3 regions of the Heyndrickxia sp. FSL W8-0496 genome follow, and region 3 is predicted to be linked to each of the others. Evidence: riboswitches for the same ligand, from Rfam matches in the RefSeq annotation. Region 3 holds a riboswitch; each other region holds the start of a gene.
What was found. Region 3 has a riboswitch for thiamine pyrophosphate ahead of tenA (thiaminase II). Riboswitches for the same ligand answer to the same signal wherever they lie in the genome.
Positions count from the first base shown of each region.

Region 1: it holds a riboswitch for thiamine pyrophosphate, as region 3 does, so the genes downstream of both, NST63_RS05505 (ABC transporter substrate-binding protein) here and tenA (thiaminase II) in region 3, are expected to answer to the same signal.
Region 2: it holds a riboswitch for thiamine pyrophosphate, as region 3 does, so the genes downstream of both, thiW (energy coupling factor transporter S component ThiW) here and tenA (thiaminase II) in region 3, are expected to answer to the same signal.

Region 1 covers NZ_JBBOXX010000001.1:1,077,495-1,085,752, forward strand. Annotated here, with positions in the region: gene NST63_RS05480 (6-phospho-beta-glucosidase) at 1-486, shown strand, start outside; gene NST63_RS05485 (TatD family hydrolase) at 628-1,404, opposite strand; gene NST63_RS05490 (ABC transporter ATP-binding protein) at 1,397-2,137, opposite strand; gene NST63_RS05495 (ABC transporter permease) at 2,130-2,903, opposite strand; gene NST63_RS05500 (thiamine-binding protein) at 2,903-3,193, opposite strand; gene NST63_RS05505 (ABC transporter substrate-binding protein) at 3,211-4,203, opposite strand; TPP riboswitch at 4,319-4,428, opposite strand; gene NST63_RS05510 (energy-coupling factor ABC transporter ATP-binding protein) at 4,485-5,321, opposite strand; gene NST63_RS05515 (energy-coupling factor ABC transporter ATP-binding protein) at 5,318-6,178, opposite strand; gene NST63_RS05520 (energy-coupling factor transporter transmembrane component T family protein) at 6,175-6,942, opposite strand; gene NST63_RS05525 (hypothetical protein) at 7,027-7,626, opposite strand; gene NST63_RS05530 (5'-nucleotidase C-terminal domain-containing protein) at 7,979-8,258, shown strand, end outside.
Region 2 covers NZ_JBBOXX010000001.1:2,719,700-2,727,957, reverse strand. Annotated here, with positions in the region: gene qoxA (cytochrome aa3 quinol oxidase subunit II) at 1-117, opposite strand, end outside; gene NST63_RS13740 (DUF1646 family protein) at 700-1,797, shown strand; gene NST63_RS13735 (DNA-3-methyladenine glycosylase family protein) at 1,919-2,563, opposite strand; TPP riboswitch at 3,078-3,180, shown strand; TPP riboswitch at 3,255-3,361, shown strand; gene thiW (energy coupling factor transporter S component ThiW) at 3,536-4,057, shown strand; gene thiD (bifunctional hydroxymethylpyrimidine kinase/phosphomethylpyrimidine kinase) at 4,026-4,862, shown strand; gene thiM (hydroxyethylthiazole kinase) at 4,855-5,658, shown strand; gene thiE (thiamine phosphate synthase) at 5,648-6,262, shown strand; gene tenA (thiaminase II) at 6,285-6,992, shown strand; gene NST63_RS13705 (hypothetical protein) at 7,094-7,942, opposite strand; gene queC (7-cyano-7-deazaguanine synthase QueC) at 8,233-8,258, shown strand, end outside.
Region 3 covers NZ_JBBOXX010000001.1:2,949,730-2,957,987, reverse strand. Annotated here, with positions in the region: gene NST63_RS14990 (ABC transporter permease) at 1-546, shown strand, start outside; gene NST63_RS14985 (ABC transporter ATP-binding protein) at 548-1,231, shown strand; partial or broken gene NST63_RS14980 (MFS transporter) at 1,292-2,463, opposite strand; gene NST63_RS14975 (LLM class flavin-dependent oxidoreductase) at 2,644-3,657, opposite strand; gene NST63_RS14970 (tetratricopeptide repeat protein) at 3,745-5,127, opposite strand; TPP riboswitch at 5,340-5,448, shown strand; gene tenA (thiaminase II) at 5,527-6,186, shown strand; gene NST63_RS14960 (Nif3-like dinuclear metal center hexameric protein) at 6,249-7,016, shown strand; gene NST63_RS14955 (MFS transporter) at 7,062-8,231, opposite strand.

The DNA of each region.
Region 1 (8,258 bases), 1.9 Mb from region 3:
GTCGTTCAAAAGCTAGAGAAAGAGTTATTTGAATTATATAAGAGTCCGGATTTGAACATAAAGCCACCTCAATTAGAAAAACGTGGGGGTGCCTATTATAGTGATGCTGCCTGCAGTCTAATCAACTCGATATATAATGATAAACGTGACATTCAGCCAGTTAATACGAGAAATAATGGTGCAATCGCTAGTATTCCCAATGACTCAGCAGTAGAAGTCAATTGTATTATTACAAAGGATGGCCCTAAACCGATCTCCGTAGGAGATTTACCTGTAGCGGTAAGGGGATTAGTCCAACAAATAAAATCATTTGAACGAGTAGCGGCAGAAGCAGCAGTAACAGGTAATTATGAGACGGCATTATTGGCAATGACAATTAATCCACTCGTACCATCTGATACAGTGGCAAAACAAATTTTGGATGAAATGCTGGAAGCGCATAAAGAGCACCTACCGCAATTTTTACATGAAAAGCAGCCTTCTTAAACAAGGCTGCTTTCTGGGGATTCGCGGATATATCTGGATTTTCGCGGATAAATACAAATAATCGCGGATAAATCGAGTAATTCGCAGATATATTATAAAACCCGCAGATAAATCGAATAATTCGCCGTTATCCTCCATCTCCTATAAGGAGTAGAACCGTTTCGTGTTTTCATACAAAACAAGATAAACTTCTTCAACGTCCATCTGTTTTAATTCTGCGATTTTCCGAATCGATTCATGAATCATTTTTGGATGAGTGATTTGTTCCTTGAACGGTCCTTCAAATGGCCATGGTCCATCTGTTTCTACCATTAGTTGTGACAATGGATACTGTTTTGCTAGCTGCTGAATTTCTCCTTCATAAAGAATATCGGGTGTGATCGAAATAAAGTAACCATTGCTTATCATCCGTTCAGTTGTTTTTTGATCACCTTTGAACCAATGAAAATGGGCTTTATTATATGAATATTTTTCGAGTAATTCGCAAACGAGTGGCGCATCATCATAGACAGCATGTAGAACAATAGGTTTATCCAAAGCAACGGCTTGCTGAATAAATAACTGCAATATTTCAAGATACGGTTCAAGTGGAATATTCTTTTGCTCTTGTCTTAAATAATATGGCAAGCCAACTTCACCAACAGCAATCATTTCATTGAAATGTTTATCAATGAAATGTTGGAGATCAGCAATTTCACTATCCTTTGGTATAGCCTGCTCGGGATGAAAACCGAAGGCGGGTTTTATCCTCCCATCCCATTGTGCCAATGTTAAATTTTTATGAGCAGAAGATAAATGCTGTGAAACAGAAATAAGTGATTCTACTCCATACTTTTCCAGTTCCTTTACTATCCGCATACCATCTGTATCCTCATACATATCCAAGTGGATATGGGCATCTATGATTGGCTTATTCATGAGAACCCCTCAATTCCTGATAGATCATTTTTTTCCATTGTAAAAATTCCTCTGTTAATAGCAAATCTTCTAGTCTAGGACGCTTAAAAGGGACAATGAATTCCTTCTGCACCGTAGCTGGTTTGCTGGAAAGAACAATAATTCGGTCAGATAGAAAGATTGCCTCTTCAATACTGTGTGTGACAAATAGTATGGAGCGTTTATACTCAGACCAAATCGATAGCAGCCATTTTTGCATTTCGAGTCGGGTAAATTCATCTAAAGCGGAAAATGGCTCGTCTAAACAGATGATGGATTGAGGACTAAGCATACTGCGAATAAAGGAAACACGTTGTTTCATCCCTCCTGATAATTCATGCGGATAGACATGTTCGTATCCTTTTAAGCCTGCACGTTCAATCATTTCTAATGCTTTTTCTTTATTGATTTTTCCTGCTATTTCTTGCCCTAGTAAAACATTTTGCAAAATTGTTCTCCACGGTAAGAGGGAAGGGGTTTGAGGGGTATAGCTGATGACCCCACGTTTCCCATTCACCTGTTGGCCTTCTATTAAAATAGAACCAGAATCAGGTAAGCTAATGCCCCCGATCATTTGGAAAAGAGTACTTTTGCCACTTCCAGATGGTCCTAAAATAGAAACAAATTCGCCTTCATTGATTGAAAAAGAAAGATCTTTTATTATTTGAAGATCACCAAATGATTTTGCTAGATTTTGTATGTCTAATTTACTCATGATGGTTTCCCTCTTCCTTTGGCTGCCATTTAACCACTTTTTTTTCGATAAGAACGATGAAGGCAAAAAATAGTAGTGCGAGAAAGATAATAATGAAAATTGCTACAAACACACGATCCGTACGAAACGAAGATGAAGCCAAGGTCATGTAAACACCAATTCCTTTATTAGCTCCAAGCCACTCAGAAATAACAGCACCCATGACACTATAGGTTGCAGAAATCTTCAATCCTGAAAAAATGGATGGCAGTGCATGTGGCCACTCTACTTTCCAGAATAATTGCCTCTTTGATGCACCTGCCATTTGCATGTAATGCTTTAACTCCTGACTTGTTTGCCTAAAGCCATCTAGCGCAGCAACCGCTATTGGGAAAAAGCAAACAAGTGTAATAACAATGATTTTGGGTAGCATCCCAAAGCCAAACCAAATGACTAGTAAAGGTGCTAAGACGATGATCGGAATATTTTGCGAAATAATTAATAACGGATAAAAAGCCTCTTTAAAAAATGAAACAAGATGCAAGCCAATGGCAATAAGAATGCCAACACTGCTACCGATAATAAAACCTAAAATGGCTAATTGAATGGTTGATAGTAAATGATGAGAATACCCATCCCAACCAGTTACCCCTTCATGTAAAATTTGTGTTGGAGATGGAAGAAGCCATTCTGGTATAGCAAATATTTTTGTAATTGATTCCCAGATGATGAATAAAAGGATGATGACCAAAATTGGCCGCCATCCTTTCTGAAGTAACGCCTTCATTAGCGATATTTCTCCGTTAATTGATCCATTGAAGCCCCATTTGGTTGATAAAGAACCTTAATTTGTGAAATGACATTTGGACTGCCAAGCTCGATCATTCGTTGATTCATTTTTTCAACGATCGCAAATAGCTCAGTCAAATCTCCTTCCATTGTCGTCTCCAATGGATTTACTTGATATTTCACTCCTGAACGGTCAATAATTGAAATCGCTTCGTCTACGTAAGGTATCACATTTTCACCGTTTTTTGTCTTTGGGATTATTTGAATACTTAATAATGCATTTGCCATTCTTAATCACTCCTCTATTATTTTGGTAAATATTGATTTGTAAATGCTTTCTTGCTATCTAGTTTTTTATCTAATAGATGATTGTCATACATCCAGCTAGCATAGTTTTCCCAAATCTCTTGTTTTTGCTCGCCCCAACGCGCGGCATCATCTTGATATTTTGGTGATAACCATTTTTGACTAGCTTTCACAAGTTTTGAATCTAAATCAGGAACGGCTTTTATTAATAGATCTGCTGCATCGTCTGGATGATCAATGGCATATGTATATCCTTTGGAAGTCGCAGCAAGAAAATGTTTAATCGTTTCTGGATCTTTTTCTATCATTTTCTCATTCGTCGTTAATACAGGTGTATAGTAATCTAGTTTGTTAGAGTAATCGGTTAAATAGACCATATTGATTTTCTCGCCGCGAAGTTCCGCTTCGACCCCAGTCCATCCATAATATATCCAGGCAAAATCAATATCTCTTTTTACAGCGGTAAAAAAGTCCGTTTCACCCATATTAATGATCTTCGTTTTTTCTACATCTGCATGCTCTTTTTTCATTAAAGAATCAAGGACTGCTTTTTCAACGGGTGCACCCCAGCCACCATATGTTTTATTTTCGAAATCCTTTGGTGAAGTAATATTTTTTTCCTTTGGAGAAGCAAAACCAGATGTATTATGTTGAATGATGGCAGCAATTGAAACAATCGGTACACCTTGTATTCGTGCTTCTGTAATACTTTCTTGTGCACTTATTCCGAATTGTGCCTTTCCAGCAGCAACAAGCTGATCAGCACCAGCTTCTCCAGGCTGAATAATATCAACATCTAAGCCTTCATCCTTAAAATATCCTTTTTCCTTTGCCACATATAATCCTGTATGATTGGTATTTGGTGTCCAATCTAAAACTACAGTCACATGCTTTAATCCTTTTTTCTTACTGTTTGCTGAATCATTGTTATTACTGCAAGCTGTTGTTAATAAAAGCAATGAGCTAACAATAATCATTAACCACTTTTTCAATTGAGTTCCTCCTTGTTAGATTGTACTAAGCTGTAAAGGATGGTAGCTGAGAGACTAGTCTTTCAAATAAAAAGCCCTAGGTTTTTAACCTAGGGCACATATAAACATACAAAATAAATATATTCAATATGTTCCCTCCGCTGGTCTCAACCAGATCAGGTTCAAAGAGTCAGTATCTTACGGATACAATCTCAACCAGCAACACTGGTCCCCCTACAACTTAAATAGTAGATATTCAATTTTCAATCTTTCAACGTTACTATGCCATACCTTTTTATTTTTTACAAGTGAAAAAGCGATTCAATAGAAATATTATTGTATCGTGCCTTACACTGTGCGATAAGTTCATCTTCATTTAAGAATGTTTCAGTAAAGCCAAGCTGTTTACCTAATTGGGTAATATAGGGTTGTTCTAGATAAGCTATATTTAGTATTTCTTCGTTGGAAAAAACGGTTCGTGTATCGCCGTCTAAAAGGATTTTTCCTTGGTTAAAAATAATTGTCCGTTCAAATACTTCTGCTACAAAATCCATGTCATGCAAAATGCATAAGACAAGTTTTCCCTCATGAATTAGATGTCGTATAATTCTTTTAAGCTTTTCCTTTCCATCATGATCCTGTCCCATAGTCGGTTCATCAAAAATTATGATATCTGTTCGCATTGCAAGGACAGAGGCAATCGTTACCAATTTTCGTTGTGAAAGGCTCAAGTCATAAGGATTTCGTTCTGCATGTTCATTGAGTCCAACCATTTCAAGTGCTTCTGTTGCATTTTGTTTTGCTTCTTTAACTGATTGTCCTATATTTAATGGCCCAAACATCACTTCATCCATTACTCGATTTTTAAAAATTTGATCATTAGGATTTTGAAAGACTAACCCAATTGTTTTTGCTAATTTTGCAGCAGTCTGCTCTTTCGTATTGATGCCATTAATTAAAATTTCACCTGAACTTGGAGTCAATAATCCTTTTAATAATTTTACAAGAGTGGTTTTCCCTGCTCCATTTTGACCTATCAGAGCTGTGCTTTGATTTGAAATCTCGAGATTTATCCCATGAAAAATAGGAGATTCAAGTGAATAGGAGAAATGAAGATCTTTAATAATTATTCGCATCATTTTTTTTCACCCCGTTCACTATGGATATGACCGATTGTTAAGATCTCATTTAATGTCACAGGAAGTAAACTATCCTCTTTATTAAAAATATTTAAAGCCCGAGCAATTTTTGTGAAAATAGGAGGAGAAACCCCGTAATCCAATATATCTTTTTTGGAAAATATCTTTTTCGGGGTGTCAAAATCAATGAGCTTTCCCTCGTGTAATAGGAGGATTTTGTCCGAATACTGAGCGAGCTTCTCCATCTTATGTTCAGCCATAATGACTGTCATTCCTTCTTTAGTTAAGCTTTCAACTACCTTAAAGACTTCATCCGAACCTTGGGGATCCAGCTGGGAAGTTGGTTCATCTAATATTAATATATCTGGTCGCATTGCGAGTACACTTGCAATCGCTACACGCTGCATTTGACCTCCGGAAAGGCTGAAGGGATTTTTTTCTTTTATATGTTCAATATCTAATAATTTTAAGCTCGCCTCAATGCGAGTCTTCATTTCTTCGCGCTCTATTCCCATGTTTTCCAGCCCGAAGGCGATTTCATCAATTACCGTAAATTTTGAACCAGTAATTTGAGAAAATGGATTTTCAAAAACGAGTCCAACCTTCAATGAAAGATCACAGATTTCAGTATTCATGACTTCTAAATCATCAATGAAAACCTGTCCACCATAGGCCCCTTTAAAAAAGTGTGGGACGAGTCCTGTTAGCGCATAGCAAAGGGTGGATTTTCCGGAAGAATTTTTTCCAACGATCCCTATGAATTCCCCTTGCTTGATTTCGAATGAAATGTCATTAAGTGCAAGCTTCTCTGAGTGAGGATATCGATATTTCAAGTCGTTTACACGTATTTTATTCATATGGTTAACCTCCCAACAATGATTAGGATAAAGGCCAAAAATAAGGTGAATTTCAAGCTTTTACTATAGGGGTATTTCCTCGCTTTTTTAAAATGAGTTTTTTTCCCTTTTGCATTAAATCCACGGACTTCAAGGGCAATTGCACGCTCCTTTGTATCATTAAGTGAATTAAGAACGACAGGACCAATTAAAGGAAAAAAGGACTTTAAACGAACCAATATATGTCCTTCTGTTTCCATCCCCCGAGATCTTTGTGCATCGATGATCTTCCCCATTGTCGCACGCATTTGAGGAATAATTTGTAAGACAGACAAGAATACATAACCGATCTTCCGCGACATGCCTTTTTTTACTAAAGAATCAATTAATTCATCTGGCTCTGTAGTTAAAATGAGTAATCCAAAGGCGCAGAGCATATTAAATATTCGCAGGACCAAAAGACATGCATAGGAGATTCCTTCCTTGTAAATAGTAAATCCTCCAATTTCAACGAAAGGTGTAGAACGGTTGGGGTGAAATAAACTTTGCACGATAATGATCGAAAGAATTAATAAGAAACTGACCCCTAGAATGGGTAAAATTTTTCGAAACACCTTTCCTATTAATAGTAAAAGGATACTGATAAAAGTTGTGATGATTGCAGCTCTAAGATCAGGGATAATATATGTGGCTGCAATTGATACGAAAACATATAAGAGCTTAGTCAATGGATCAATGTGATGAATGAGAGAATTTCTCTCAACATACAGTGTCATAGATTTCATAGTATCCCTCCAAAAATGCATGATAGAAGAGGCCATCTATTAAAGAGTAGACACCTTAATAGACAGCCATATCCATTGTCAACTTTATAATGATTCAATCTTATTCTGATTGTTATAGATTGTTGTTAAATTTTGCGGAAGTCCTTTGAAAATAAGATAACTAATAATAACTGTTGCGATTTTATCTGGGACATCAACAACGATACTGTCTAAAAATGATGCAAGCCATTGAGGTAGGTTATGAGCGATAGAGTAAGCATACAGTGCATCCCCCCATACATTTCCCGTTTGTCCTCCCCAAAATATCATATTTAACGGTGTGGAAATCGTTGCTGCGACCGCACCGACTATAATTCCAATCATAATTGCCTTCCCTATATTAGCAATCCACCCTTTGTATGCCATGATACCAACAATAAGACCGATAACTCCACTCGTTATGGCATAGACAAAGGAGATTGGATCTTGGGTAAAACCATAAATGATATTGTTAGCAATTCCAGAGATTGCCCCAATTATTGGGCCAGCAAGCATACTTGCCAGTACTGTGCCAATCGCATCTAACCATAATGGCAGTTTTAACAGGCCAGCGAATAATTTACCTAAATAGTTAATCCCTATAGCTGCTGGAATGAGAACTAGTGCAGCAGTTGAAAATTTTAAAGACCACATACTATTTTTCATGTTTCTTTCCCCCTTATAAATGTTTGAAAAAATAATCTACTAAAATAAGACGATTTAATTCTACTACACTTTTTAAAAATATACGACAAGTGTCTTTACACTAGTAAAAAACTTTTGTTGAGTGTATGATATTTATGAATAGGAAAAGGATTTGATTAATAAAGAATATGCAAGAATGGATCTGGACATTCGATGATTGGTTTTGTTTATATTGTGTAAATTTTTTGTAAATCCTTCTTTAGGTGGTTGCAAAAGTTAGGACAATTTGAAATATTATTTTTAAGAGAAATAGAGTAGATTAATAGACATTAATTGATTCTATTTCTAAATTTTGATGGGAGGAAATAAATATATGGGTTATCGAAACAAATTTTTAATAGGATCGGTGACAGTTGCGATTGCAGCATCAAGTATTTCCCCGGCTTTGGCCGCAGAGAATAAATCAGCATTTGCTGATGAAAATCAATTTGGGATATATAAAGACTTTATTCTAAAGGCAGTCGAGCTTGGTTTAATCAAAGGGGCAAATAAGAATGGAAACACTTATTTTTATCCAAACCAACAATTAACCCGTGAGCATGCTGTCTTGATTTTAGGACGCAATCTAGGAGAAGTAGATACGACAGGAGTTC
Region 2 (8,258 bases), 230 kb from region 3:
ATTAGCTTGTGTTTTAGCTTGAGGTCCTTTAGGATCTAGTACCATTAAAGGTTCACAGCCTGAAAGTACAGTCACTATAGTAAACATCGCTAAATAGATTAACCATTTCATTTTCATAAAAAACTCCTTTCAATTAAAGATAAAATTCTGAAAGCTAATTTGAAATCATCTTAATATGTTTTATTAAATTTATCTGTAGAATGATTGTGACTTCACATAAAGTTCATGAATAAAGAGAGAGAATTGTCACCAATTATTCAAGATAAACACAGAAAAGGAAGGATAGTTTCATTTGTTTATTAGCTTTATTCTTTAATATAAGGTAAAATAAAAGGATGACTATTTTTAGAAAATTCATATTTAAATTTAAGTATATATAGATTGGTTTTATTACATAAACCTTTGTTCATTATTACTATTTGCTATTTGTTGAAAAATTTTTTAGAAGTTATCTAGTCAAAAAGCATGTATTTATGATATACTAATTTATAGATTACAAATTTTTGATTTATAATTGATAATTTAATAGATAAATTTTTTTGGAGGAGCCTGTCACCAAGGGATAAGTATGTCCCTTTTGTGACAGGCTTTTTTGAGTTTTCATTGAAGATGATTAAATAATTAGGTACCTAATTGCCTTTTTTAAATTACAGAATCATCAAAATTATCAATTATAAAATACAAGGAGGAGATGTATCAATGATTATTGGATTATCCATTATATTGTTACTTGTTTTAATATTACCCTTTACTAAATTTGTTGAACGAAATTTAGAAATATTTTTATTTATAATGGGAATATTAGCTGTTGTTGTAAGCCAAGTTTACTCATGGTCACTTGTTAAGGAAGCAATCATCCATCCGATTAATATTACTCTTGCAGTACTCATAGCCGGATTAGTTTTTCGCTGGTTCCAACGACCGATTGAGAAAGGAATCCTGTGGATTAGCTCAGTAATGCCATATCGCTTATTTATTGCCCTTTTTGTCATCGTTCTTGGAATTGTATCAAGTATTATTACAGCCATTGTAGCTGCTATCATCCTAGTTGCGGTCATTAGTGTATTACGACTGGACCGAAAATCCGAGATTCGTCTCGTTGTGTTAGCATGTTTTGCAATCGGTATGGGGGCAGTGTTAACTCCGATTGGTGAACCACTTTCTACAATTGTTGTAAGTAAATTGGATGAAGATTTCTTTTATCTACTTAAATTAGTTGGAACTTCTGTTATTCCAGCAGTGATTGTTTTTGGAATTATCGCCGCTTTTGCAGTGAAACCGGGTGGTAGATTAAATGAACCTGCCTGGAAATCTGAAATAGCTGCTGCAAGTGAACTAGCAGGATCTAAAGAGAATGAAACGGGTAGCGCAAAAGCAGATACAGGCACACAGACTGAGTCCTATGCGGAGATTATTATTCGCAGTTTAAAGATTTATTTATTTGTAATGGCTTTAACATTTCTTGGTGCTGGTTTTGAACCATTTATTGAAGCGTACTTACTTGATTTAAGTCCTTTAATTATGTATTGGATTAATATGCTCTCTGCTGTTTTAGATAATGCGACACTAGCTGCTGCGGAAATAAGTCCTGCGATGAATGATACTACGATCAAAGATATCTTAATGGGTCTCCTCATTAGTGGGGGGATGCTTATTCCTGGAAATATACCCAACATTATAGCTGCTGGTAAACTGAAAATTACAAGTGGAGAATATGCACGATTTGCTTTTCCAATTGGTTTAGCAGCAATGGTTCTTTACTTTGTTATAATTTTGATAACTGATATTTTGTTCTAAAATGTTTAACTGAAAATAGAAATAGGGTTGTCTGGTAGCAATATCTTTTCATCAGACAACCCTTTTTTATAATCAGTAAAAAGTGAGATCCATTGAAAATAATTATAAATAAATCGTAGATTTAATTAGATCTCAAGTATTCCTCAAATGAAGGATAGGAAACGACATATTCTTGGTTAACCACCTCCCATAAGTATAGCGAGGCAATCGATTGATAAGGTGCCCATGCTTTTCCTTTTTCTTCTAAAAGTTTTTTACCATCTGATTCTTTTGAAACTGAATAAAGCCATTTGACACCACGTTGGAGACCAATATCTAGTAGGGATAATACATCGAGTCTACCTAGTGAGAAGATGAGAAACATTTCCGCTGTCCAACGACCAATTCCTTTGACTTGTGTTAATTGTTGTATTACCGTTTCATTCCCCATGTATGAAAATTGTTCAAATAGTAGCTCCTTTTTAGTAATTTTTTCGGATAAATCTCGTATATACGAAATCTTTCGGTAGGATATACCTATCTCTCTTAACTGCTCATCTGATAATGCTAAAATAGTCTCCGGTGAGAGATTGGAATTCGTCAATTTTTTTAGCCGCTCATTTAAAACGGAAGCAACCTTTGCAGATAATTGCTGTCCGACTATTGATCGTAATAATGCTTGATAGGGATCATCACTTATTTTTATATTGAGCGGACCAATAAGTTTCATTAGTTGTTGTAAGATAGGATCGGCAGTTCCTAATTTTTGTAATATTATTTGGTTCAATCGAATCACTTCCCTAAATTTTTGATTAACTAGATATGAACTTCATCATTTTAGAATAATATTAACATTATTCAGTTATTTTTAAATCATATAAAAATATTTTTAGATGTAATTTAAGCTAAATTTATTATCAATAGGGGTGGAAAGGAGTTTGGTTACAACTAAAAAAAGAATAAGAGGCATTTTTTATACTCATTTACACATACCTCTAATGGGGCAAGGCATTCGTTCTAAATGTAAACAAAGTGATTGAGGATACAGAAGGACTGCTGTGCACTCTATAATAGAATTAAAAAATTATGGAAGGAAAAAATTATTTCATTACTGTTGAAAAAGCTAATATTCATGACAATGAATGAGATAGAAGGTTTGAATGAAGAGTAAAACAGAGAAAATGAAAATACGTAAAAAGATTGATACATTAGTCATGGATGTATAGTCTATTATTTTAACTTTCTAATGAAAATGATTGATTTTTATCCAGAATATGCTAAGATGGGTTTAATTAAATGAAATTGATCACTAGGGGAGTCTTTTAAGAAGACTGAGACAGAGGTTCTGGACCCTTTGAACTTGATCCAGTTGATGCTGGCGTAAGGAAGTGGCTGTATTTTTCGGTGCGATGAACCGTGAAAATCAGTCCGTCCTTATATCTAGGGCGGTTTTTTTATGCCTTATAACAATAAAATATAGATTCTGCTAGGGGAGCCGAGTTTGGCTGAGAGAGATCAAAGAAGATTGATACCCTTTAAACCTGATCCGGGTGATGCCGGCGTAGGGAAGCGGTCCAAACCTATTTTTTAGGTTGTCTTTTTATGGGATATAACCGCTTTCTTTTTAGGAAAGTGGTTTTTCTGTTGTGGAGAAAAAAGAATTTATCTTCGTTTTCAAAATTACAACGTTCTTGATTTGCCAGCTCTTATCGAAATTAAACAAATTTCGAAAGTTCTTAAGGGAAAGGGGGGTGATTCAATGTCTAAAACTAGAAAACTAACATTGACTTCAATAATTATTGCGATTACTACACTAACAAGTAATATCGTGTTTATTCCAGTAGGGTTTGCGAAAATTTTTCCTGTACAACATATGGCTAATGTTTTGACTGCTGTATTGCTTGGTCCGGTTTATTCCGTAGCACAGTCATTCATCGTTTCATTACTTCGAAATATGAATGGAACTGGTTCTATTTTTGCTTTCCCAGGGAGTATGATTGGTGCTTTTTTAGCAAGCTTTCTATTTTTAAAAACCAAAAAGCTTATATGGGCATTTATTGGAGAGGTAACTGGAACAGGGATTCTTGGTGCGCTCGCTGCCTATCCGATTGCAACTCTGCTTTTAGGGAATAAAGTTGCCTTATTCGGGTTTGTACCGTCTTTCATAATCAGTTCCTTAGGCGGTGCAATTATTGGCATGGTTTTTATCAAAATATTATTCAAAAACAAAATAATAGGGGGAATCATCTATGAAAACAGCTCTTACAATCGCAGGCTCTGATTCAGGTGGAGGAGCAGGAGTACAAGCCGATTTGAAAGCATTCTCTGCATTAGGTGTGTATGGAATGTCTGTTATTACAGCTGTTACAGCGCAAAATACTGTTGAGGTACGATCGGTTCAGATGCTGGATATTTCGATCATTCGTGATCAAATTGCAGCAATATTTGAGGATTTACCGGTGGATGCTGTGAAAATTGGCATGCTTGGATCAGCGGAAATTGTAAAAAATGTGGCTGAAGAACTCAACAAGTATAAACCAAAACAGATAATTCTAGACCCTGTAATGGTTTCAAAGGGAGGACATCATCTTTTATTGACGGATGCCATACAATCCTTAAAGGAAAAATTGCTTCCAGTGGTAACACTTGTAACTCCTAATATTCCAGAAGCGGAATGTTTAACTAATACTAAGATTGAAAATATTGAGGATATGTATCAAGCATGTAGAAATTTAAAAGAGCTTGGGGCAAAATCTGTCCTCCTAAAAGGAGGACATCTTGAAGGAGATCCGAATGATTTATTTTTCGATGGCATGCAATTCACATGGTTAAAAGGGAAACGAATTCATACGAAGAATGTTCATGGGACCGGCTGTACTTTATCCTCCGCAATTACAGCGTATATAGCAAAAGGATACTCTTTGCAGGAGGCTGTTAAAGCAGGTAAATCCTATATTACAAAAGCAATTCAATATAGCATTAATATTGGATCTGGTCATGGTCCTACCCATCATTTTTTTGATATTTATGAGAAAGCTGGATTAGTAGAAAAAGAGAGGAAAATAAGGGGGAGTTATAGTGAATAATATCAAAGAATTATTTAATAGAGTAAAAGAGTCGAAGCCACTTATTCATCATATTACGAATACAGTAACCATCAATGATTGTGCCAATGTGACACTTGCAATTGGGGGATCACCTGTAATGGCAACAGAAACGAATGAGATGGAAGAGATGATCCAGTTAGCAGATGCACTAGTGATAAACTTTGGAACCATTCATGAGCAGGTTTTTGAATCTATGATTCGTGCTGGCCGTGCTGCAAATCGTAAAGGGATACCTGTAATATTTGATCCTGTTGGTGTAGGTGCAACTTCTTTTCGAACAAGTAAATCACAGATTCTATTAGATCAGGTCAAAATGGATATCATACGTGGGAATGTAAGTGAGCTTCATGCGTTAATTGGTGGAAGTAGTCAAACGAAAGGAGTAGATGCAGGTGAAGTTTCAGTTTCTCCGATAGAAATAGCGAATCGTGCAGCGGAAAAATATAAGTGTTCAATTGGGATAAGTGGCAAGGAAGATGTCATTTCAGATGGAAAACGAACATTCATCCTGCAAAATGGTGATGAAATATTAACAAAAATAACAGGTACTGGCTGTATGTCAGGTTCCATCATTGCAAGTTTTGCTGCAGTAAGTGAAGACCCTTTAAATGCTACGATGGTTGGAATGTCTGTCATGTCAATAGCGGGTCAAAGGGCAAAACAACATCTGAAACTGAATGAAGGTCTAGGAACATTTAAAGCAAAACTTATAGACGAAATTGATCTGATGAATGCTGAAACATTTAATCTTGAGGTGAGAATACATGAATATTGATTATCAACTGTATCTTGTTACAGATGAACAAACGTCCGAAGAGGAATTGCTTCCTATTGTTGAAAAAGCGGTGCTAGGTGGAGTCACTGCTGTGCAACTTCGAGAAAAACACTCAGAAGGAAAAATCTTTTTTGAAAAGGCAATAAAACTTAAACAACTTCTAGCAAAATTTGATGTTCCATTAATCATTAACGATCGTGTGGACATCGCATTGGCAGTCAATGCAGAAGGAATACATATTGGACAAAAAGATCTCCCCTTAGTGGAAGTGAAAAAAATAATACCCAACTCAATGATTGTCGGTGTTTCTGTTCAAACTGAGGAACAAGCATTGGTTGCACAAAAGGAAGGGGCTGATTATATCGGTGTTGGTACTGTTTTTCCGACAACTACAAAACCTGATGCGATCACTATGTCTTTTGCGACTTTAAGAAAGATTGTTCAAGCTATTCATATTCCTGCAGTTGCGATTGGAGGGATATCATTAGAAAATGTTCATCAGTTATCAAATGTAGGAGTATCTGGTATTTCCGTAGTTTCGGCGATTATGAAAGCGGATGATCCAAAATCTGCTGCACAAATGTTACGGAATAGTTTCAAATAATCATATGAAAAGAGGGGGAAAAATGGAAAGAATTCAAACAGAACGATTTACAGACAGACTTTATAAAAAGGTTGAACCTATTTGGCACCAAAATTTTCACCATTCATTTGTGCAAGGAATTGGTCGAGGGACACTCGAAAAAGAATTATTTTCTTTCTATCTGAAACAGGATTATGTTTATTTAATTGAGTATTCCAAGCTTTTTGCTATAGGGGCACAAAAGGCAACTAGTATTGAGATTATGAAACAATTTTCTGTCTTACTGCATGAAACTCTTCATTTTGAAATGGATGTTCACCGTTCATATGCTAAATCATTTGGGATAAGTGAGGAAGAGTTGGAACAATCAGAACCAACTCCAATTAATTTAGCGTATACCAATTATATGTTAAATGTGGCCCATAACGGTACTTTAGCAGAATTGGTTTCATGCCTTCTTCCTTGTGCATGGGACTATTGGGAGATTGGAAAGAAATTATATAGTAATTACCATAATGAATTGGAAACAAATCCTTATAAAAATTGGATTAAGGCTTATTCATCTGATGAATTTGGAGCCCTAGCAAAGTGGTTAATTCAACTCATGGATGAATTAACCTTTGAAAAACCCGAAAGAGAATTAACAATTTTAGAAAATCATTTTCAAACGACCTCTCGTTTTGAATTTTTATTTTGGGAAATGCTTCTAAATCAAGAAGAATGGCCGTTGCAGGTGCAGAATATGGTATAAGTTTTGAAGGTTTTTAACAATTTAATTGGAAAATCTCATTTTTACTAGTTCTGGGACAGTTTATAAAGCTGTCCCATTACTATTTTTTAAAGCTGAATTGCTTACATAACATTTTCTAAAAGCCACTTTTCTGTTTGACCTTCAATGTCAGTGTGAGTCCAAGCTATTATTGCATTTTTCTCTCCAAACTGATTGATTTGATGTTGAAAAAACATATCCGAAATAAAATACCCCAGTCTGTTATAACCAAAGGTACGCCCACCATTAATAGAAAACCATTCTCGAAATATTTGTTCGGGTGAATGGATAGCATAGTCATGTGCAAAAGCCATTTTAATTTCATGTTTATGTGCTTTTGCATATGTTAACCAATCATTCCCCTCATCGTTAAATGAGAAATACATGGAAGGATCCAAGTTTTTTGCGGTTTTACGGGAAAAATGAATAGCTGCTCCTTCTTGGTGAAGCCATATAAGTGGATTATTCCAATTTAACTTTGACCATTCCATTCCTGACATGTCTGAAAGGATATTATGTGCAACATGACCAAATTCGTGTGCAACAATTGTTCTTAAATGATCTGGTGAAGGGGATAATCTTTCTAATGCAAAGGATATGTTAGGAATAATTTGTCTGTGTGTATATGCATTTGATCCAAACCCCCCAACTATTAAGTTTACTTCAATTGGAAAAGTAAGTTGATACATATTGGAATACTTTTCATTGATTTCTTTGATAATAGGTTTTATGTTTTGGTGAACTTGGTTAATTCTTGAAAAAAACTGAGGGTATTTTTTTATTGATTGAGAATGTCGTTCATCGGTATCCTTACAATGATAGGCTAAATATTCTTGGAAAATGTCAGGATATTCATTGTAGTAGCTTCTTAAGAAACGAATTGAAGGGTGATAATTATTCATAAAAAAAGGTATCGTGTCAATTATTTTCAAGGGAATCCCTCCTAAAGTACTCAACTCTACTATAAATTTATATTAACATAGTTTACCAATGGAAAGGTTATAGTCTCTTTTGCTTTAGTATGAAAAATGCTAGAATTAAGTTAATCAATTCATACAAGTTTAGTAAAATCCGTGGAGGCGGTAGAGGTTCTAGCTACCCTCTTAAAAAAACTAATGAACAGTACATTAATTAGTACTGTTTTTTTCTCTAAAAGGGTAAACAAAACATCGCTGTATCTAAAGAGGCAACTAAACCAGTATATTATTGCGAAATCAATTTTATAAAGGGAGTAGTTAAATTGAAAAA
Region 3 (8,258 bases):
GCACCGGTTGCTTTTATAAATATGGATGATTATAAGGAGATCTTTGGGGCAAAGGATATGCAATTGCTATATATCCCCGGAGCAGATTCAGATCAAAAGTTCGCTGGCTTACAAACATTATCGAAGAAACGGTTTCTTAACACAATTCCGAGTTATAAAGCAGAGCAAATGTCTTTAAATATGATTGTATTGTTTTTAGTTGTAATAAGTGGAATGCTGTTTGCTATTTTTTTCTACATGATGAATGTTCAAAAAATTGGATTATACGGTATTTTAAAAGCAATTGGACTAAAAACGAGTACCCTATTCAAAATGATGTGGACACAAATGATTATTATAACATTCATTGCACTTGCTTTATCAGCTGTATTAAGCCAAGTTTTTAATTTGATTGCACCTGAAGGAATGCCTTTTCATTTAACACCGGAAACAACCATACTATTATCTTTAGTTTTTATCGTTATCGGATTTTTAGGAGCTACTCTATCTGGTTTTCAAATAAAAAAGGTTGAACCAATGCAAGCCATTCAACAAGGAGAGATGTAGGATGTCGATATTTACTTTAAAGAACGTTAGAAAAACATTTTATAATGGTGAGATAAAGGAAGAAATTTTAAAAGGTATTGATCTTACTCTGAAAGAAGGGGAAATCACTGCTTTAGTAGGTCCCTCAGGCAGCGGTAAAAGCACACTCCTTACAATTGCAGCAGGACTTCAACCAGCTACAGATGGAAAAGTAATGCTTGGTATGAAAAACATGATCAGTATGAACTCAGAACAAATTCGGAAAATCCGAGCAAATAAATTTGGATTCGTCTTTCAATTTGCTCATCTTGTTCCTTTTCTTACGGTTGAAGAACAATTGCTCCTTATGTTGGATGTTTCTGAATCAAAATTAAAAAAGCATGAACAAAAAATAGAAATAAACAAGATGCTCAAAATGGTGGAAATGGATCACCGAAGAGATGCTTATCCGTCTTCATTATCTGGCGGGGAAAAACAACGAGTTGCAATTGCACGGGGAATCATCCATAAACCTAAAATACTTTTTGCGGATGAACCAACCGCAAGCCTCGATTCAAAAAGATCTAAAGATGTCATGTCATTAATTCGTCATTTGGCAAGAACATTAAATATTGCTACTTTACTAGTGACTCATGACGAAGAAATGCTCACTTATGCTGATCGAATTGTTAAAATGAGCGATGGGAAAATAATAGGAGCTGTATAATAAATTTATAAATAAAAAAAGGGGTTGTCTTTAAAGTTGAGTAGACAACCCATTCCTCATTCAATAAGATATAGTCCGGTGCTGTTTTTCTTTTATACGATATACTTGATAAAGCATCAATGCAAGTATGGAAAGTATTGCCCCAGAAATATACGGGAGACCCGCTGTTATCGAAAATAACCATCCTCCTAGTGGCGGACCGATAATTCTTCCGAAGGAATCGAAGGATGAAAGCAATCCTGTAGCACTTCCATGACCGGCAGTTGATTTTTTCGTTAAAAGAGCTGATACACAAGGTCGAATGACGCCATTTCCTAATCCAAAAATGGTTAAAAAGATTGCTGCAGTTGTAAAACTATTTACTAGTAGTATTAAAACAAAGCCGATGGTTGATACAATGATTCCTCCTTGGACACTGTGCCCTCTCCATATTTTTTTGAAAATCTACCAACTAATCCCCCTTGAACAAGGGCACTACCGAACCCCATAATCATAAAAATATAGCCTAGGTCTATTGTATCTAATCCCGCCTTTTTGGCTGCAAAATAGGCAAATGAAGCCTCTAATCCAGACAATGACAATGAAATAAACCATTGTAAAATATATAAGATAGATAATGAACCATTAAAGGAGCTCCATATTGATGATTTTTTATCTGCGTGCTGTCCTCTTTTTTCTTTTGAGAGAGATTCCTTTAAGACGAATAGAACAAGAAGAAAGGTAATAAATGAAGAGGCAGCTGCAAGATAAAAGGGCATATTTAGACTAGTCTTAGAAAATAACCCTCCAATAGCTGGTCCGAAAATAAATCCTAAACCAGTAGCTGCACCAATAATTCCCATTCCTTTGCCGCGATCTTCCTCAGAAGTAATATCTGCCACATAAGCCATTGTTGTTGGCATATTTGCTGAAGATAATAATCCTCCAATGATTCTAGCGATAAATAGCATCCAGAGTTGACTGGAAATAGCCATTAAAATAAATGACACAGAAAGACCTAATATCCCAATCATCATAACTGGCTTACGTCCAATTTTATCAGAAACACGGCCCCAAATAGGTGCGGAAATAAGTTGCATAAAAGAATAGACAGCCATCAATAATCCTAGCTCGGTCGGATTTGCCCCCATTTCCTTTGCAAAAAATGGCATAACCGGAATAATAATTCCAAATCCCACCATTACGAGAAACATAATTAAAAATAAAATAGGTAGTACCTTTTTAGACTCCATAATGAACAATCCTTTACAATTTTTCTATTGATTAACTATTTGTATCTATGTAAATAATTATGCTTAGTTTATCATAAAGTAATTGATTATCCGAATGATGATCCATCTATTCACAATTATGTAACACTAAATGAAAAAAAACAGGCACCTTTCATTCTAAGGTACCTGTAAATTAATTCTTTATATATCCTTCATAACTTCTGAAACAATTTCATATGAACGAAGTCGTGCATCGTGATCGTATATTTGTGCATTAATGATGATTTCATTTGCTTGTGTATCATTTAAGAAATGCTGCAGCTTTTCCTTTACAATTTTTCTATCTCCTATAATGGAAGCCCCGATTCGTTGCTGTAGTAGAGCTTTTTCATAATCGCTGCATAGTTCGCTAAAATTATCAACAGGCGGCAAAAGGGGCATTGGATTGTTGCGAATTAAGTTTAAAAATTGTTGCTGCATCGAGGTTGCTAGTAATTCAGCTTCTTTTACTGAATCAGCAGCAATAACATTTACACCAACCATCGCATAAGGCTCCTGTAATACTTCTGAAGCTTGGAAACTACGTCGATATAAATCCAATGCAGGTAAAGTATTCTCTGGAGAAAAATGACTTGCAAATGAAAACGGTAGTCCTAGATGGCCAGCCAATTGTGCACTAAAACCGCTAGATCCTAGTAACCAAATCGGAATATTTAATCCTTCTCCAGGTATTGCCCGAACAGGCATTTTGCCAGTTGGTTTAAAGTAGGCACGTAATTCAGCTACTTGCTGCGGAAAATCTTCCGCATCTATTCGCCCGTCCCTTCTTAAAGCGTGAGCAGTTAACTGGTCAGTACCAGGAGCTCTGCCTAATCCTAAATCGATCCTACCTGGAAAAAGGGATTCTAATGTCCCGAATTGCTCAGCAATTACTAATGGTGCATGATTGGGAAGCATGATCCCTCCTGAACCTACACGAATATGTTTAGTTCCTGCCGCTACATGTCCTATAACAAGAGAAGTAGCGGAGCTTGCTATCCCAGGCATATTATGATGCTCTGCCAACCAGTAACGAGTAAACCCCCATTTCTCTGCATGTTTTGCTAAATCTAATGTATTTATCAATGACTGCGAAGCAGTACTTCCTTGGACAATTGGAGAAAGGTCAAGCACAGAATAACGAATTTCATTTATTTTTTTTGAATGATTAACCATAGATTCATCTTCTTTCTTTTTTCGGTAAATACGTAATTTCATTCTAACAGTCAATCAGCATGTTACAAAATGAAATGCATTTTTTCTCTAAGCTCTTTTTTGCATATCTATATATAATTGTGTGTAGGCTTGATGCTCTTGATTCATTCCAATTTCGTTATATAGCTTTGCTAGCCATTTAACAGGTTTCGGATCATAAGCTTTTAGTTCCATTTCCCAGCTAAAACAATCAATTGCTTGATCATATTGTCCAAATTCATAAAATAATTGGCCGAGTAATAATTGTTGATCAGGATCGTTTGAAAGCTTCTGCATTTGCTCGATTTTTTTCAAGATGGGTATTGCAGGAATACAGCCTTTTAGTGGTTCAAGGTATTCAATAATGGAATCAAGATTCTGTTCTTTTAGAAGTAAAGTAATGGATTGGTGAAGAAAAATTTTAGCTTTTTCAGGATTTATATGAAACAGTGGTGCTAGGATTGAATCTATTTGTTCGGATTGAAAATACCTAGGATTTAGATTCACTTCATTTAGTATCTCTTCAAAAGCTTGGGCTTGTGAGGTAGTTAGGGAAAGTTTGCTGCGAATTAATAGTTGAATCAGCTTCTCTGCATCTTTATTTTCTATATATAAATCTAATAGATCATTAATTAATTCTGGAATGTGCTGCTCTTTTTGGATTAAATCCTCTAATACGGAGATTACATCTTCTTTCGGTAAATGTATCTGAATGAATTGGAGAAGGGATGGATAATTTTCCACATTAATAGTTTGTAGATAAAATCCGATTAAGTCCATCCATCTAGATTGATGTTTTAATAATTGCTCTAGCCTTTGATATTCCTGTTTATTTTCTTTCAATTGAAAAAGTCGATTTTCCATGTAGAGTGGATCTTTATCGATTAATACATCTGCTAATTGATCATATAGCTTGCTATATTTGATAAAATTTAAGTCACTTGCAATACCTTTTACCCAGCTCTCATTTGGGCAAAAATCCATCAGGATGCGAAGAATACGATAACTTGAAAACATTTTGCCATTGCGACGGTAATCATAAAAGATCGTTTGTATGTAGGAAAAAATGGTCTTCTTCGAAATAAATGATTCAAAAAAGGTTGTAAGAAAGGCAACTTCTTGTGGAGTAAAAAGATTTTCGGCTTTTTTAATTAGTTGTTGAAAGGAATACTTCTTAAATGGATGTTCTAGTGTGATGGAAGAAAAGACTAGTGGGTGATTAGGTGGTAAGATTAGACCTTTAGTTAATGCTTCACTAATAAAAGATTTTCGTTTGAGTTTGGAGGGTTTAACGTAAGTTATATAGTGATTTTTATAGAAGAAAAGATAGTAAACATGTTTTTCGTTATCCATGGCTTCAATGATTTTACTTTGTAAATATATAGCCATCTGTGTGATACGAAGTTCAATAATTTGGTTTTTCTTTGATATCTGAATAGTTTGTTGGCTCATAGGAATCCTCCTCATTTTATGTCCGGTATCATTATATCATAAAAATTAAGAAGAATAATATGTTGGAAAGAGAAGATTGGAGCTGAGTAGGATGTTTGGGCGATTATCTACAAGTAAACTCTATAATTTTCCATTGAAATTATATTATAGGTAGGGAAAATCCCTTGAATAATATTTTTTGTATGTTAGGATGATTATGACAATAAGATAATAATGACCACTAGGGGAGCCTTTATTAAGGGCTGAGATTAAAGTTCAACTTTAAGACCCTTTGAACCTGATCTAGTTGATACTAGCGGAGGGAAGTGGAGCAGAATGATATATTTCCATCTTTATTCTGTTTTCTAACCACTTCCCAGTATGATAGTGGTTTTTTATTTTTGGAAAGGATGAGGGAGTATGTCGTTTGCAAAGGAATGCCGAAAGGAAGCGAAAAAATGGTGGGATGCAAGTCTTCAACATCCATTTGTACAAGGAATAGGTAATGGCAAATTAGAAATAGAAAAATTCCGTTTTTATGTTTTACAGGATTCCTATTACTTATCTAATTTTGCTAGAGTTCAATCATATGGTGCAGCTGTATCAAGGGATTTATATACAACAAATCGGATGGCTAATCATGCACAAGGTACATACGAAGCTGAAATGTCTTTACATCGTAAATTTTCTGCTCTACTCGAAATATCAGAGGAAGAAAGAAAAGCCTTTAAACCCGCACCAACAGCATATGCTTATACCTCTCATATGTATCGAGCTGTTCAAAGCGGGAAATTGGGTTATATAATCGCAGCTATTTTACCTTGTTATTGGTTGTACTTAGATATAGGAAGTTATTTGAAGGATTGTCAACCAGATGAAATGATTTACCAAGAATGGATAGCCGCTTATAACGGTGATTGGTTCAGGGAGCTTGTAACCGAGCAAATACAACGAATAGATGAACTCGCTGAAGCATCTTCAGAAGAAGAACAATCCGAAATGAAAGAATTCTTTTGGAGGAGTGCGTATTATGAATATTGCTTTTGGGAAATGGCTTATACAATGGAGACTTGGAAGTAAAGGGACGGTTCTAGTGCTTCTTCGAAGCACTAGAACCGTCCCCGTTGAGGGGGATAGAACTAATGAAATTAGAACAATTTCAAATGCAGATTAAGGATTTATTTGGTGAGGAATTAGTAAAACATGAAGATGATGAGTATGGATTTACTTCTATTTCCAAAACATCATTTTCAAAAATTGGTTACGCAACAAATTTAACTTTAGAAACGATCCAAGAAGCTGCACTGAATCATGTTGATTTAATGATTACTCATCATGATGCATGGGACTTTTTGTATGGTATGAAAGATCAGTGTATGAAGAAGCTTGAAGAAAATAATATTACTCATTTCTTTATTCATGCACCACTTGACTACATTGAGTTTGGGACATGTACATCGTTAATGAATATTCTTGAGGTAGATGTGATTAAACAGTACTCTCACTATGAAAATGGAAATGAGTTCCCTTCTATAGGATTATTTAATCATCCTATTTCATTTACAAACCTTGTTAAACTGATGTCTGAAAAATTAAACGAACCAGTGAGTGCATGGAAAAATAATGATCAAATGATTAAAACAATTGCTGTTTTAACAGGTGCTGGTGATTCTACAAAAGTAATAAAACGTGCCTTAGATGCGGGATGCGATACATACATCACTGGAGAAGCAACACTATATGCAATCCAATATGCCAAGTTTGCCAGGATCAATCTAATCGCAGGAAGTCATACATTTACCGAAATCTTTGGAATCGAAAGCTTAGCGAAAAAATTAAAAGTCCTAAATCCCCAAATTGAAATTATTCGATTGGAAGAGGAACATTTTGAAGCAAAGGGACGGTTCTAATGCTTCTTCGAAGCACTAGAACCGTCCCCATGTTTTCCGATGTTTTCAAGAAACAGTTGATGTTTCTCTAGTGATTGCCGGTCTAGTTAAAGAAAAGATTGCACATAGTAAGGCGATAATGACAACAGCACTTCCAACCCAGGCTGTACTTGTTACCGATCCGGTTTTGTTTAATACAATTCCTCCTATTGCAGATCCAAGTGAAATGCCAATCTGTAAGGCTGAGTTATTAAAGCTTTGCTGTATATCGGAGGTTTCCGGGTCGGTTTGTATCAAATAGCTTTGCTGAGGTGGTGACAGACTCCAACTTAATGCTCCCCATATCATCATTATAGGAATGAATAAAACAAGAGAAAAAGTTGTAAAAGGTAATAAGCATAGTACAATGGCAAATGTGCTAATGACTAGAATAATGCATTTCTTCGCACCTATCCTATCCGATAGAGTTCCACCTATAGCCCCACCACAGACGGCTGCAATTCCAAATACAAAATAACAAATACTAATCCAATAGGAATTCAGATGCAGATTTTTTTCCAAAAATGGTGTGAAATACGCGTAAAGTGTATAATGACCTGCAAGCATAAACATAGTAGCTAGATGCGCAGTACCTAATTTTGCACTTCCTACTGCTTTTAATTGTTGAACAAGTGGTATAGTCCTTTCTCCTGGAATTCTTTCTAAAAATAGTGAAATTAGCACCATAGATCCTATTGATAATACTGCGATTCCAAGGAAAATGATACGCCATCCGAATGTACTAGAAATCAAAATTCCTAGTGGTACACCTAAAACAAGTGAAGAACTGATACCCATAAAAATGAGACCTAAAGCCTTTGCCCGATGAGGCGGAGCAACAACTTTCGCTGCAATTGTCAAAGAAAGTACGACGATAAGTGCAGTACTCATTGCCGTCAAAACCCTAGCAACCATCATAAAAGTGAAATTTGGACTAAAATAGGTTATGACATTACCAAGGAAAAATACAAACAAAGAAACAAGATATAATTTTTTACGTTCGATTTTATTGGTTAATACGAGCAGAACTGGGCCAGCAATGGCATAAATAAGAGCAAATACTGTAATCAGCTGTCCAGCGGTGCTTAACGAAATGTTAAAGTCGTCAGCGATCGTTGGTAATATCCCGCCGACAATCAATTCAACTAATCCAACAGCGATCGTTGATAAAGCTAGTATAAAAACTTTATAATTCATAGATTACTTAACATCCTTTCTAATAAA